DNA from 2 places in the Dickeya chrysanthemi NCPPB 402 genome. Region 2 is predicted to be linked to the other one. Evidence: predicted binding sites of a transcription regulator. Region 2 holds the regulator's gene; the other holds the start of a gene.
The links. The regulator CRP, encoded in region 2, controls carbon source genes, mostly activating them, when cyclic AMP is high. The targets are predictions, from matches to a motif close to ATGTGANNNNNNTCACAT.
Positions count from the first base shown of each region.

Region 1: azuC (stress response protein AzuC) is a predicted target of CRP. The motif match lies at 5,573-5,590, and genes of this name have one in related genera.

Region 1 is NZ_CM001974.1:3,672,016-3,679,962, reverse strand. It holds gene DCH402_RS16180 (ABC transporter ATP-binding protein) at 1-159, opposite strand, end outside; gene DCH402_RS16175 (carbohydrate ABC transporter permease) at 169-996, opposite strand; gene DCH402_RS16170 (carbohydrate ABC transporter permease) at 993-1,865, opposite strand; gene DCH402_RS16165 (ABC transporter substrate-binding protein) at 1,924-3,219, opposite strand; gene DCH402_RS16160 (multidrug efflux MFS transporter) at 3,363-4,556, opposite strand; gene azuC (stress response protein AzuC) at 5,663-5,749, shown strand; gene DCH402_RS16155 (hypothetical protein) at 5,954-6,664, shown strand; gene DCH402_RS16150 (type 2 periplasmic-binding domain-containing protein) at 6,664-6,924, shown strand; gene queF (NADPH-dependent 7-cyano-7-deazaguanine reductase QueF) at 6,899-7,741, opposite strand; gene DCH402_RS16140 (queuosine precursor transporter) at 7,747-7,947, opposite strand, start outside.
Region 2 is NZ_CM001974.1:347,625-355,571, forward strand. It holds gene DCH402_RS01625 (PTS ascorbate-specific subunit IIBC) at 1-1,740, shown strand, start outside; gene DCH402_RS01630 (PTS sugar transporter subunit IIA) at 1,787-2,263, shown strand; gene DCH402_RS01635 (L-ribulose-5-phosphate 4-epimerase) at 2,306-2,998, shown strand; gene DCH402_RS01640 (3-keto-L-gulonate-6-phosphate decarboxylase UlaD) at 3,129-3,773, shown strand; gene crp (cAMP-activated global transcriptional regulator CRP) at 3,873-4,505, opposite strand; gene DCH402_RS01650 (OsmC family protein) at 4,882-5,289, shown strand; gene DCH402_RS01655 (phosphoribulokinase) at 5,355-6,224, opposite strand; gene DCH402_RS01660 (YheU family protein) at 6,366-6,596, opposite strand; gene DCH402_RS22710 (hypothetical protein) at 6,593-6,766, opposite strand; gene DCH402_RS01665 (LysE family translocator) at 6,886-7,491, shown strand; gene DCH402_RS01670 (ABC transporter ATP-binding protein) at 7,557-7,947, opposite strand, start outside.

The DNA of each region.
Region 1 (7,947 bases), 1.3 Mb from region 2:
TTCCAGCCCGGCGATAGTGCGCAGCAGCGTTGATTTACCGCAGCCGGACGGGCCGACGAACACCACCAGTTCGCCCTGTCGGATATGCAGGTCGATGCCGTGCAGCACCGGTTGACGACCGTAGCGTTTGGCGATTTGATGTAAGCGTAATTCACTCATCCGCGAGTCCTATTTCTGGCTGACGGCAAAGCCGCGCAGCAAATAACGTTGAACAAAGCCCGCCACCAGCAGCACCGGCAGTGAAGACAGCAACCCGATGCTCATCAGTTCTCCCCAGTAGATCTGGTTTTCGGTCATAAAGTTGGCGATAAATAGCGGCAGCGTGAACTGCTGCGGGGTTTGCAGGTACAGCAAGGCGAACAGAAATTCGTTCCACGCCATGATCAGGGTGAAAATCGTGGTGGCGACCAGACCGGGAGCGCACACCGGCAGCACGATGTAGCGCAGCCGCCGCCACAGCCCGGCACCGTCCATCGCGGCGGCTTCTTCCAGCGACAGCGGCACATCGCGGATAAAGCTGAGCAGCATCCAGATACAAAACGGCAGGGTATAGACCTGATACGCCAGCATCAGCCCGGTCAGGCTGTTAAGCAGATGCAGCGACTTGAGCAACGAATACAGCGGGATAGCTACCACCATCGGCGGCATCATTTTGACAAGCAGCACCAACAGCAGGAACAGGCTGTCCAGCCGTGCCGGGAAGCGGTGGCGCGCCAGCGTATAGGCGGCCAAAAAACCGGTCAGCAGCGAGAGCGCCGTGGCGCCGGCGGCGACCCACAGGGTATTGAACAGCCGTGCGCCAACGCCGTTGTCCAGCAGGCTTTTGAGGTGAGTGAGCGTCCACTGTTGTGGCCAGAACGGGCTACTCAGACTGGAAAATTCCGCGGTAGATTTAAACGCCGTCGCCGCCATCCACAGGATCGGCAGGGTGAAAAACAGCAACGCGACGGCCAGCGCAAACGCACGCAGCGCCATCAGCCAGTAGGGGAGTCTCATGCGTTTTTCCCTCCGCGCAGCAACTGCCAGGCGTAGACCAGGCTCATGGCGGCGGCGAACAGCAGCATGATCACCGCGCCGGCGCTGGCGAGCCCCAGATTGAAGAACTTGAAGCCCTGCTGATAGATATACAGCGACAGCGTTTCGGTGGCATAACCGGGACCGCCGCCGGTCAGGGCGTACACTTTGTCGAACAGCTTGAAGGTGTCGATGGAGCGCAGCAGCAGCGCCAGCATAATCGGCTGGCGAACCAGCGGCAGCGTGACGTACCACAGCCGTTTCCAGCCGCTGGCGCCGTCGCTCTCGGCGGCTTCCAGCAGGTCTTTGGGGATGCCCTGCAACCCGGCGAGAATGATCAGACAAGCCATCGGCGTCCATTGCCAGATATCCACCAGCATCAGCGACCACAGCGCCAGATGCGGGCTGGACAACCACGGTTGCGGCATCAACCCCAGCGCGCTCAGGCAATTATTCAGCAGGCCGACATCGTAATGAAACCACAGGCGCCAGATAGCCGAGCACACCAGCGTGGAGATCATCATCGGGTAAATCAGCAGGCTCAGCACCCACTGGCGACCGGGAAAATGGCGGTACAGCAATAACGCCAGCGCCAGCCCCAGCAGCACTTGCAACAGCGAACTGCCGAACGAGAACAGCAGGGTGTTTTTCAGGCTGGTGGTGAAAAACCAGTCGGCGAACAACTGGCGGTAGTTTTCCAGCCCGACCCAACTGCGGCTGGCGGCGGCGTAATCCACCTTGCTGAACGAGTAGAGCAGCATCTGGCCGATGGGATAGAGCGTCAGCAGTAGCAGCAGCGTGGCGGCGGGCATCAGCAGCAGCCAGCGTTGCCAGCGGGAATCAAAATGCATGGGATGTCCTTGCATGGGCAGGCCGTAGCCCGCCCGACAACAGTGATTTCAGTGCGGGTTACTTCAGTACTTGCGCGATCTTCTGATTGGCCTGCTGCAACGCGACTTGCGCCGGCATTTGATCCATCAGCGCCAGTTGCAGGTAGTCGCCGAGGAGGCTTTCCACTTCCTGCCAGTTGCGGATACGCGGGCGCGCCTTGCCTGCTTCCAGCGCCGCCAGTTGCGCCGGATACCAGCGGTATTTCTGCACCACCTGCGCATCCTGATAGACGCTGCGGCGAGTCGGCGGTAACCCCAGTTCCAGCGCCAGCGCTTTCTGGTTTTCCGCGCTGGTGAGGTAGCTCAGGAATTGTTGCGCCAGTTCGTTGTGCCGGCTGTTTTTGGCGATCGCCATCTGCCAGATGCCCAGCATCGGCGACGGGCCGGCGTTCTGTCCCGGTGCCGGTTGCAGCGTCATGTTGCCGACCACTTTGGATTTGGCGGCGTCGTCCAGCGTTGCGGCCCAGGCCGGCCAGACTTCGATTGCCATCGCCGCTTTGCCCTGTTCCATCGCCTGGCGCACATCGGCGGCGTTGTACACTTCAACCCCGGTAGGGGCGAAGGCTTTCAGCGCTTTCAGGGTATTGAGCGCCTGTAGCGCTTGCGGGGAATCCAGCGACGCTTTGCCGTTGGTGACAACATTGCCGCCGTAGGCCCATAACATCGGCATAAAGCCGGAAACGATCGGGTTGCCTTTCATGCCGCGGAACACTACACCGGAGACGCCCGGCTCCTGCTGTTGCAGGGTGTTGGCATCGTTCAGCACCGCGTCCCAACTGGCGGGCGCCTTGAGCTGGTGTTTATCGAACAGATCCTGGCGATAAGCAAACATCGCCACGTTACCGACCACCGGCAGGCTGTACGCCGGGCCGCTGTTCTCCGGCACGCGCGAGACGTTCAGTACCGCCGGAATGAAGTCACTGCTTTGCAGGTTGTCTGGCAACGGTTGTAGCCAGCCGTTACCGGCGAATTCCGGGCTCCAGCTGTCGTCCATCAACATCAGGTCGTAGGCCGAGGCGTTTTCCCGCAGGGAAATCACCAGCTTTTCATACAGATTGGCGTAGGGCAGTTTCAGCAGTTCGATCTGCTTGCCGGGGTGCTGCTGCTGAAAGCGAGCCAGTGTGCTGTCGAGCGCTTTGCCGTAAACGTCGTCGCGCCCGGCGATGATCAAATCAGCGGCCTGCGATGCCATGCTGCACGCCAGACCCACGGCGAGCAACAGACGGGAAAGGGAAGTCTTACTGTGTGAGTGAGTGGTGTTGCCAGATGTTTTTTGTTCAGACTCGTTTTTGCCAAACATATTCTTGCCAAACATAGTGAGCGCCTTTTGTCAGGAGTGCATACGTTTGCACCGGCGCTATCTTTGGCGACGAGGATGACAGAAACATGAAAGCAGGATGAACAATCCGAGATGGGGTGACGACAACGGGAAGCCGTTATCGGGCTTCCCTGATCCCGTCAGGCTTTCTTGGGCTGACGGGCGAAACTCACCATCAACTGAATGCCGTTAATCAGCACCAGCAACGCAGTAACCAGAAATACCCAACGGTAACCCAACGTGGCGGAAACGGTGGAGCCGAGCAGCGGCCCGACCACGTTACCCAGATACATACAGGATTGGTTATAACCGAAAATGCGTCCGGTGACTTGCTGGCTGCTGTATTTCACCAGCAGAGCCTGTACCGCCGGCATCAATGCACCATCGGCGAACCCCAGCGCAAAGCGTAAAATCCCGAGCTGGACTGAGCTTTGTACCGCCGACATCAGGAAGAACAGCAACGCACACGCGAATAACGCCACGATCAGTATCCGCTGGGAGCCGATGCGATCACCCAGCCGGCCAAGGTGCGATGCGGATAAAAGCGCGGATACCCCCGGCACGGCGGCGATAACGCCGCTGACGAAGGCGATGTTATCAATATTGGGCGAGAGGTCGCGGATAAACAGCGTCAGGATTGGGCTGATGGAGCCGTTCGCCATCTGAATCATCATGGTGGTGAAACACAGGCTGATAATCAGCAACGGATAAGGCAGTGAGGCGAACACCGCCCGGCCGCTGAGCTGTGCTTTTTTGCCGACGCTAATCGCGTTTTCACGAATGGCGAACAACGTAATCAGAAAGCAGATAAACAGCAGGGCGGAGGTGATGAAAAATACCATGCGCAGGCCGATGGTATCGGCCATGAAACCGCCAAGCAGCGGGCCAATCAACACGCCGGCGACCTGCCCGGTAGAGAGTGTGCCGAGCGCCCAACCGCTGCGGCTGCGCGGCACCTGCGAGGCAATCAGCGCCATGGCATTGGGAATGTAGCCGGAAGTGAGCCCCATCAGCGTGCGCAGAATAAACAGTTGCCAGACGTTGGTGGCCAGGCCTTGCAGCGCCATGACGATAGACATGCCGAGCGCGGCGCGCAGCAACATCAGCTTGCGCCCCTTGCGGTCGGCCAGACTGCCCCACAACGGCGCGACAATCGCGGAAACCAGAAACGAGGAACTGAACACCAGACCCGACCACAGATTGAGGGCGGTATGATCGCTGACCCCCAGATGTTCGATATAGAGCGGCAGAAACGGCAGTATCTGACTCATGGCCATGCCGGTAAAAAAGCATCCCAGCCAGGCGGAGAAAAGGTTGAGTTTCCAGGTTTCCATAGGGCAGGTTTTACGTCGTCAGTGAAAGGCCGGGGCGCCCCGCGCCAGTGTCGCGCTGAATTGCGCGGCACCGCCTAGTATGGCCGCTTTTGTCTTAGCCGGGAAATAATTTTATAGATCAAAGTATCATGCATTGCCGACAATGGATCGGCTTTTGGGGCAGGCGTACTGATTACGCGGCTTGATTTTGGATTTATAGGAATTTAACAAAAAAAGCCGCCCTGAAGGACGGCTATAAACTTTGCAGTTTTACCTGTTCAAGCTTGCGCCTTCGCAGGTTCCAGCCCTATTAAAGGAACCAGTTGATCAATTGCAATATTTCAGCAATCAAGTTCAGAATCGCAATAATAAGCTTCATCATCCCCCGCACCTCCATCTCTGTGGCGCGTAGGTTACTAAGCGGTCCCCATACCTCTATTCCGCCCTTCCGGTTACGCTATTCACTTTGCTAAAAGAATAATTTCACCACGCTGCCGCCCAGGCTTCCGGGTGCGAATCCGGGAGAGGGCTATACTTTTACCACCTGCTTGCCGATGGTTCAGGTATTCTGTTTATATCCAAATTCGGTTTGAAGAGCTTGATCTGGCTACGCTCAGGAGCGGTTTCACGGTTTAGCTGAGGAGCATTATATACCCGTCGTACTTCAAGTTGCAGGTGCGTTGGCTGCGTTCGTTCACCCGAATCACTTACCTGAGTAAGCTCATCGGGATTCTCTCTCTTGCCGCCTTCCTGCAACTCGAATTATTTTGGGTATAGACAGTAAACTAGGCTAATCAAACGTCGGTTTGATAGAATATTCAACATGTCGTATAATCAATTTGCTAAAAGAAGAATTTCACCATACTGTAAGCCTGACGCCCGCGAAGCTGCTGGCTACAGAGCAAATAACCCGCCACTGCGCGGGTTATTTGCTTTATGAGGGCAGTATTCCTGATTCTGGCTTATGGGGAAAAACACTATGTGTCAGCCACATAGCATGTTGCGGCGTAAAACTGGTGAACCTCAAACCCTCTTTTTTGTGATTTGAGTCACAAAAGTATTGCATCAGGATTCAACAAAACGTACAATCTTTTACCAGAAAGTTCACAAATCATTCATGAGTCAAGGTGATCGACGTGCGTAAATTACTGAAAAAACTTCTGGTCGCTTATGTTAATGCTTACAAAGACATCCCGCCGGGTGCCATGCATTAATTGCCCAGAGCAAACCAGTATTAAACAAGAAGGCCGCTATAACAGCGGCCTTCTTGTTTTCGTCGGTTATGAACGACTCGTTTCGTGGGCATAATCCTGGGGTATTGTGTTAGGGCCGGAGTAAGAGTTAACACGTACAGAGTCAGTGACGGCAAACCGGTATTATCGCCTAAATACTATCGCTTAAATGGCTGATAGGTACGCATGATGTTTGATATTATCAATTCCAACAAAGTACAACAGGCTATGCTTACAATGTCACCAGTCCTCAACGATAGCGGGAGTTTTGATATGGCGATTCTTCCAATGTCATATAGCCCTGCCACTATGGCGCGGGAATACCGGAAAATTGGCGAAACGAGTGTAAACGGTCGTGCTGTTGATATTTATATTCACAATGATCAACACCATGCGGTTGCCATCTATGGTGAACCCGATGACGTTGCTGGTGATTTACGGCATGTTGTAGTAGCAAAGATTGACCTGAAATCCCGTAATAGCGACGACGAAACCGAAACTATTCTGGCTGTCATCGGTTATTACGAGAATCTGCAACCGATGAATGCACATTCTGTGCAGGTTGAAGGTGTGATTGTCACCAAACGCGAACGAAACGCCAATGTCGCCAGCGCCATGTATAAGGCACTCATTCATGACGGTATTGTGCTGGTGAGTGATAACCTTCAATTCCCTGGCGGGAAGGCACTGTGGGCGCGTATGGCACGTAAAGAGATGGGTATTGATGTGTTTGTATTCGACTCAGAACGGCGTACTTTCTGGCCGTATGACGGTGAACGGATCCGATACGATGGCCGAAGTATCCCAGAGAGCGACATCTGGAGTCTTGCGCCGAATGAATCGCGAAAAGGGGTAGTGCTGGTAGCTGAACGCAAACGAGACGAATCAGCCGCTTAATGTCACTTCAACCTGCGCAAAAACTTGCCGTGTCTGTGGGATGTGCGCCCCTGGCTGGCGGTGATCTGGTGGCGCTGTTGCCGGATTACACCATGCCGGAAGCGGATATTTACGCGGTTTACCAGCAGCGTCGGCATGTGCCGGCGCGTATTTCGGCGTTGATCGCCTGGCTGAAACAGTATTTACCGCAAGGTGAGGGGCGGTGCCTCCCCGACGACGGAGAGGCGCCAGGTCTTACTGACGAACCAGACGGCCGGTAGCGGCTTCGGTTTCGAAGTCGCTGCGGAACGGGTTGATGTCCAGACCGCCGCGACGGGTATAACGGGCGAACACGGTCAATTTTTCCGGCTGGCAGTAATGTTTGAGGTCATTGAAGATGCGCTCGACGCACTGCTCGTGGAACTCATTGTGCTGGCGGAACGAGATCAGGTAACGCAGTAAGGCTTCCCGGTCGATCTGCCGGCCTTCGTATTTGATGACCACGCTGCCCCAGTCCGGCTGGTAAGTCACCAGACAGTTGGATTTCAGCAGGTTGGAACACAGCGTTTCGGTGACAAGCGGCGCATTATCGCGCACGGCGTGCTGCAAATAATCGGGATTGAAGCCGTAATCGTTCACTTCGATGTCCAGCTCGTCGATGTTGATGCCGGGCAGGGTATCGATCTGCGACGGGTAACCGGTCAACCCCGGGTACAACGTGACCTTGACGTCACCGTTGGCGGCGGCGGACAAATCCTTGATAAGCGTGGCGTGTACTTCGCCGATATCCTGAAAACGGGTCTGGTTGAAGCTGTTAAGGTACAGTTTGAACGATTTGGATTCGATCAGGTTTTCCGAGCTGGCCGGGATGATGAATTCGGCGATCCCCACCAGTGGTTTTCCTTTGCGGTTAAGCCACGACAATTCGAAGGCCGTCCACAGATCGTAGCCGTCAAACGGCAGGGTTGAGCCGGTCAGGCCGATCAGATCGCGGCCACGGGCGCGCGGCAGCGCTTCCAGCAGCGTCGGATCGTATTTGTCCGGGTAGCTGGAGCGCACCCCCAGATGGGTAATGCTATCGTTTTCTGTAATATGCATATCGCTCAGTTCCTTGCTGGTACGGCATGAATGTATTTTCTGAACAGTCTGCGGGTTCCGTAAATCGGGCCGACGCCCAACACCGCATACACGACTTTGATCAGAAATTGCGACAGGATCATCGTGCGGATCACGTCAAAGCTCAGCACATTATAAAACGCGATGGTGCAGAAAATCACACTGTCGACGGCGGAAGCGGTGACTGT
Region 2 (7,947 bases):
CTCTACAGCATTTTTTACATTTTCTACAGCCAGGTGATGACTAAAGCCCCGTTATTGCTGGGGCTGGTAACGTGCATCGGTTATCTGCTGCTCCGGCGTGACGGTACGACGGTGATTAAAGGAACGGTCAAAACCATCGTCGGCTTTATGCTGGTGCAAGTCGGGTCGACCACACTGGTATCCGGTTTCAAGCCGGTGATCGACAAAATCTCCGAGTATCACCACCTGACCGGTTCGGTTATCGACCCTTACACCACCATGATGGCGACCATGGAAACCATGGGGAGCCGTTACTCCTGGGTGGGGTATGCGGTGTTGCTGGCGCTCGGCCTGAATATCCTGCTGGTGGTATTCCGGCGCATCACCGGCATTCGCACCATCATGCTGACCGGCCACATCATGTTTCAGCAGGTGGGGCTGGTGGCGGTGTTCTACGTGGTGATGGGGGCTTCCATGTGGGAAACCATCCTCTATACCGCGGTGATCATGGCGCTTTATTGGGGGATCTCGTCCAACATCATGTTCAAGCCGACCCAGGCTGTGACCGGCGGGGCGGGGTTTTCTATCGGTCACCAGCAGCAGGTGGCTTCCTGGGTAGCAACCAAACTGGCACCCAAACTGGGCGACAAAGAAGACAGCGTTGATCAGCTCAAACTGCCGAAATGGCTACACATTTTCCACGACAGCATTACCGCTACCGCCATTGTGATGACGGTTTTCTTCGGCATCATTCTGTTGTCGTTCGGTCTTGATAACCTGCAGAAAATGGCGGGCTCGACCCACTGGACCATTTATATTCTGGAAACCGGCCTTCGGTTTGCGGTGGCGATTCAGGTGATTGTGGCCGGGGTGCGTATGTTCGTGGCCGAGCTGTCCGAAGCGTTCAAAGGGATCTCCGAGCGCGTCATCCCCAATGCCGTATTGGCGATTGATTGCGCCGCTATTTATGCCTATTCCCCCAACGCGATGGTGTTCGGCTTCATTTGGGGCACGCTGGGACAGTTCCTGGCGGTGATCGGCCTGCTGTTGTTTAACGCATCCATCATGATCATCCCCGGCTTTATTCCGATGTTCTTCTCTAACGCCACCATCGGGGTATTTGCCAACCACTTCGGCGGCTGGCGGGCGGTAATGAAGATCTGTTTCGTTATGGGGATCATTGAAGTATTGGGTTCCGCCTGGGCGATTCAGTTGTTTACCCATAACGGCACCAGTTTTAACGGCTGGATGGGTATGGCGGACTGGGCGTTGGTGTTCCCGGCCATTATGCAGGGGCTGTCGTTCTCATCCCTGTTCTTCTTTGTGTTGCTGGCCGGCGCCGGCGTTTATATGTACTTCGCGTCACGCACCCTGCGTCAGGAAGAAGACCGCGCACAACCTGCCGCCGCCGCCGCTGCTGATGCCGAGCCGGTCGAATCACAACCGGCCATGCCGGCCGACGGACGCGCCGTGCGCATTCTGGCCGTGTGCGGCAACGGGCAGGGCTCTTCCATGATGATGAAAATGAAGATCGGCAAGTTTCTCGAACAACGGGGAGTACCGCACATCATGGACTCCTGCGCCGTGGCAGATTACAAATCCAAACTCTCGACCACCGACATCATCGTCTCGTCCAAACATCTGGCCGGAGAAATGCACCCCGGTGAAGGTAAGTTCGTATTGGGAGTACAAAACATGCTTAATCCGCAGTCGTTTGGCGACGAGTTGCTGGGGCTTATCAAGAAAAATTTTGCCGGTTAACCAATCACGCCTTCCCCTCTGCGAGGGGACAGGCAAGGAGACGCATATGAAATTCAAACAATCGTTAATCGACAATGACTCCGTGCTGCTTCACGCCAGTGCGGCGGACTGGCGCGAGGCCATCAAGCTTGGCACCGATATGCTGATTGCGTCCGGCGCCGTCGAGCCCCGCTATCACGAAGCGATTATCAGCAGTATCGAGAAAATGGGGCCTTATATCGTGATCGCTCCGCAATTCGCCATGCCCCATGCGCGGCCGGAAAACGGCGTCAACCGTACGGCGTTTGCGCTGGTGACGCTCACCGCACCGGTTAAATTCGAGGGAGAAGACGAGCCGGTGGATGTGCTGATCACGCTGGCGGGCAGTACCTCCGATGAGCATATGGAAGGGCTGATGGAAGTGACTCAGGTACTTGAAGACGAGCACAGCGACAGCGGAATCAACCTCGACAAGCTGCGGGCTTGCACCAGCCGGGAAGAGGTGTTCAGCGTCATCGATAAGGCGCTGGCCCAAACGGCATAAGCGGTAACAAGGCGCTCTGTAAGGGGCGCAGGAGAAACAACGATGTATCAGCAACTGAAAGCTATCGTACTGGACGCCAACCTGCTGCTGCCGCGTCACGGTTTAGTGACGCTGACCTGGGGCAATGTGTCGCAGATTGACCGCGAGCTGGGGGTTATCGCCATCAAACCCTCGGGGGTTTCCTACGAGCAGATGACCATCGACGATATCGTGGTGGTGGATATGAATGGGCGAGTGGTGGAAGGGCACCTTAATCCCTCCAGCGATACTGCCACCCATCTGGCACTTTACAGCGCGTTCGGCAATATCGGCGGTATTGTGCACACCCATTCGCGCCACGGCACCATCTGGGCACAGGCCGGTCGGGATATTCCGGCGCTCGGCACCACCCATGCCGATTATTTCTACGGTGATATTCCCTGTACCCGCCCGTTGAGCGAGGGCGAGATAGCCGATGATTATGAAAAAAATACCGGCCTGGTGATCGTGGAAGAATTTCAGCGCCGCGGTCTTGACCCGCTGGCGGTGCCCGGCGCGGTGATTACCGGCCATGCGCCGTTCTGTTGGGGGAAAAATGCGCTGGATGCGGTGCATAATGCACTGGTGCTTGAAGAAGTCGCCGCCATGGCGTTTTCGACCCGGCTGCTTAATGCGGACATTCATATTGATCAGGCGCTTTCTGATAAACACTATTTCAGGAAACACGGTGCCAATGCCTATTACGGCCAGCGCTGAATAGCCCGCACACGTAACATGATGTCATTGCAATAACGGCTTGAAATAAACAGTGGCAATCGGCCACGGGCTGCGCTCGCCCTCAAGTCAGAGATCCCGATATTTTCACGATTGGAAAGGAAATCGCATTATGACCAAACCTATGCTGCAAATTGCCCTTGATTCGACGGATTTGAGTACCGCTGTAGAGATTGCCGAACGTGTCGGCGGCTTTGTCGATATTATCGAAGTCGGGACGATTCTGGCTTTTGCCGAAGGGATGGCGGCGGTGCGTACCCTGCGTGAGCGTCATCCGAACCACATTATCGTTTGCGACATGAAAACCACCGACGGCGGCGCAATTTTGGCGCGCATGGCGTTTTCCGCCGGTGCTAACTGGATCACGGTGTCCGCCGCCGCGCACGTGGCCACTATCGCCGCCTGTAAGAAAGTGGCTGATGAATTCGGCGGGGAGATCCAGATTGAACTGTACGGCAACTGGAATCTGGATGACGCCAGACAGTGGGTTGCGATGGGGATTACCCAGGCCATTTACCACCGTTCCCGCGATGCGGAGCTGGCCGGCGTCAATTGGACTTCCGCCGATCTTGGCAGAATGCGTGCGCTGTCTGAGCTGGGGCTTGAGCTGTCGATTACCGGCGGCATCGTGCCGGAGGATATCCACCTGTTTGACGGCATCAGCGCCAAGGCGTTTATCGCCGGTCGCGCCCTCGCGTCTGAGAGCGGCAAAGCCACCGCAGAGGCGTTGCGTACCGAGATCAACAAGTACTGGTAAGACGCGAACGTGGATGCCAGACAGGTGCGTTAGGATGGTACAACGGTCTGAAACAAGGAGGGCGGCCAGATGGCCGCCCTGTCGGATGAGGGATGGGGATCAGCGCGTACCGTACACCACGATGGTTTTACCGTGGGCGGAGATCAGGTTTTGATCTTCCAGCATCTTCAGGATACGGCCGACGGTTTCGCGGGAACAGCCGACGATCTGGCCGATTTCCTGACGAGTGATCTTGATTTGCATACCGTCCGGGTGCGTCATGGCATCCGGCTGTTTAGCCAGGTTCAGCAAGGTCTGCGCGATACGACCGGTTACGTCGAGGAACGCCAGATTACCGACTTTCTGCGATGTAACTTGCAGGCGACGCGCCATCTGCGATGACAACCGCATCAGAATATCCGGGTTGACTTGAATTAGCTGGCGGAATTTCTTATAGGAAATCTCAGCGACTTCACAGGCGGTTTTCGCCCGCACCCACGCACTGCGTTCCTGCCCATCTTCAAATAAGCCAAGTTCGCCAATAAAATCGCCCTGATTCAGATAAGACAGAATCATTTCCTTGCCTTCTTCATCCTTGATTAGCACGGCAACCGAGCCTTTCACGATGTAGTAAAGCGTCTCTGCTTTTTCACCCTGATGAATAAGGGTGCTCTTCGATGGGTACTTGTGAATGTGGCAATGAGAAAGGAACCATTCGAGAGTCGGGTCTGTTTGCGGTTTGCCGAGAACCATTCGCTGTTATCCTCTGTTTGTAATTCACTGCGCAAATCACAGGGCTCAGAGTTCCCTGTACGGCGTGATAACATAGTTATAATTCAATTCCGTTCTGGCGGAATGACGTCAGGGAATATACTGAGGCTGTCTATACACGTCATATTCAGATTGCGGATGCGTTGGTCTGAATCATTCAGCGCATATCGGATGACGCCAGTAAGCCGGTGGCGGGCCTGACGAAGACTCAACACACGCGGTTACGCTTTTGTTTGTAACACAGGTTGAGTGTAGTGTCTCGTGTTGTCTCGCTTCAGCATGATTAAGCTCTGATTATCAGGCTTTTTTGTACATAAGCGGTGCAAAATTTCAAAAATAATTGATTGAGGACAAATTTATGCAGGCTCGGGTGAAATGGGTTGAAGGGTTGACGTTTCTGGGTGAATCCGCGTCCGGGCATCAACTGCTGATGGACGGCAACGCCGGCGACAAAGCGCCCAGCCCGATGGAAATGGTGCTGATGGCAGCAGGCGGATGCAGCGCCATCGATGTGGTGTCTATTCTGCAAAAAGGCCGTCACGATGTGGTGGATTGCGAGGTTCGCCTGACGTCGGAACGCCGTGAAGAGGCGCCGCGCCTGTTCACCGCCATTAACCTGCATTTTATTGTGACCGGCAAAGGGTTGAGCGATAAAGCCGTGGAGCGCGCGGTATCGCTGTCGGCGGAAAAGTACTGCTCGGTGGCGCTGATGCTGGAAAAAGCGGTTAACGTGACCCACAGCCATGAAGTGATCGCGCTGGACTAATGCGTCTGACTACGGCGGTTTGCTCCTGTTGCCGCCGCATCCTGCAAAGCCGCTACCGTCGGCTATTAATCAATTTTATTGCCTTCGATCAACCGCTGCACCAGCGGCATCATGATTAACTCCATCGCCAGCCCCATTTTGCCGCCCGGCACCACCAGCGTATTGATGTGGGAAATGAATGAGCCTTGCAACATCGCCAGCAGGTAAGGGTAATCAATATGGTCCAGACCCTGAAAGTGGATCACCACGAAACTTTCGTCCATCGAGGGAATGGCTTTGGCGGCGAACGGATTAGAGGTGTCTACCGTCGGCACGCGCTGGAAGTTGATGTGGGTACGGGAAAACTGCGGCGTGATGTAGGTGATGTAATCTTCCATTGAGCGCACGACGGAATCCATCACCGCCTCGCGGGAGTGACCGCGCTCGTTGATATCGCGCACCAGTTTTTGGATCCACTCCAGGTTGACGATCGGCACCACGCCCACCAGCAGGTCGACATGCTGCGCCACATCATGCTGGTCGGTGACCACGCCGCCGTGCAACCCTTCGTAGAACAGCAGGTCGGTCGGTTCCGGCATCGGTTCCCAGGGCGTGAAGGTGCCCGGCACTTGATTGTAGGGAATGGCTTCGTCGTAGGTGTGCAGGTATTTGCGGGTCTGGCCGGTGCCGCTGCGGCCGTATTCAATAAACGTGTGTTCCAGTTGGCTGAAATCGTTCGCTTCCGGCCCGAAATAGCTGATGTGGCGCCCCAGATCCCGCGCCTTGCGGATCGCCATGTCCATTTCCGGCCGGGTATAGCGGTGATAGCTGTCGCCATCCACCAGTGCGGCGCGCAGATTCAGTTGCTGGAAAATTTTGCGAAACGCCAGGCTGGTGGTGGTAGTCCCCGCGCCGCTGGAGCCGGTGACCGCGATAATCGGATGCTGGTGCGACATGGTGTGTAACCTCCGGTGAATGGGGCAATCTCCGGTAATCCGGTAAATAGGGGCAACCCCGGTCAGAGATATCTGAGCATTGTTAGCATGTTTATACCGCGGTGACACGCCAATTTACGTTTTTAACCGATTGATTCAGGGCTAATACCGCTCACCGCTGCTGAGCTGGCGGCGGGGCATGATATTGACGGTTTCATGCAGTTCCGACCATACCAGCACGACCTCGCCGTGTGCCAATTGTTGGCGTACGTCCGCGACTTTTTCGTCGAGCGTGCGCTCCTGCTCGCCGTAGTCGGTGCCTTCGCGCAGGACGAACGATTCAATCAGATTTTGCAGTGTTTCCGGTGCCAGTTCTTGCCAGGGAATGATCATGCGTTCTGCTCCAGATAAGGGGTGAACCAGCTTGGGGATCCGCTGTTCCAGCCACAACTCAGGCTGGTGCCATGTGCCGCCTGCACCGGCGCTTCACTCCAAGCGAGATCGATAAAATCCCCGTCCGGCAGGGGCTGAAAACACGTATTACGATAAGAAGAATGATTCATAAAAAGAGCGCCACGATGAAAAGAGGCCGCGATACCTGTTGCCGCATGGCGAAATACTTGTCTGCATCCTGTCTCGCTGCTAGGTTGAACGTCCCTTCAGTTATAAGGACCGCCGTTTCATGGAGCACGTCAGCCTGTTTCTTTCAATGCTCGGTTTCTTGTGGGTCGCCGCCATTACGCCGGGCCCCAATAATATGCTACTAACCGCCTCCGCCGCCAACTTTGGCGTATTACGCTCTATGTCGTTGATGCTGGGCATCATGATCGGGATGCAGATCATGCTGCTGCTGGTGGCGTTAGGGCTGGGCAGCCTGATCCTGCTTTATCCCTCGCTGCATCTGGCGTTGAAGGTGTTGGGCAGCGCCTATCTGCTGTGGTTGTCGTGGAAAATTGCTACGGCGGCTTATGAAAAACTCGACACGGATAGCGCGCCGCCGAAGCCGATTCCGCTGTATCAGGGCGGTTTGCTGCAATTTCTCAATCCCAAAGCCTGGTTGATGTCGCTGGGCGCCGTCGCGGGGTTCAGCCTGTCTGGCGACGGTTATGTCGGGTCGGTGGTGGCCATCAGCGTGGCGATGGTGTGCGTTAATCTCGTGGCCGGGATTATCTGGCTGGGGTTCGGCGCGATGATCGGCCGTTTGTTGCAAAGCCCGCGCGCCTGGAAGATATTCAATCTCGCCATGGGGTTACTGACGGCGACCTGCGTACTGATGATCTGGCATTAATCATCGTGAAGAGCGTCTGAACAGCGGGCCACCGTATTGCGCCCGCCGTTCAATCAGAATGGTGCTTACCCTTGGGCTTCGGCGTCGCGCAGCAACTGTTCCAGTTGTTCCTGCGCATCCAGCCAGGCCATTTCGGCATTTTCCAGCTCCGTCTTGGTCGCGCTTTGTTTTTGCAAACAGTCGGTCAGTTCATTTTTACGGCTGACGTCATAGAGCGCGCCGTCGGCAAGGCGTTCTTCTACTGTCGTCAGCGCGGCCTGCAGTTTCTCCATCTGTTGTTCCAGTTGGGTAATCTGTTTGCGCACCGGCTGAGTCAACGCGCGTAGCTCGGCATCGCGCCGCTTTTGATCTTTTCTTGATTGCGCACTGTTGGCGGCGTTTTCTTTGGGGGCGGAATCCGCGGCATTATCCTGCTTCTGCGCATCCAGCAACCATTGCTGATAATCCTCCAGATCG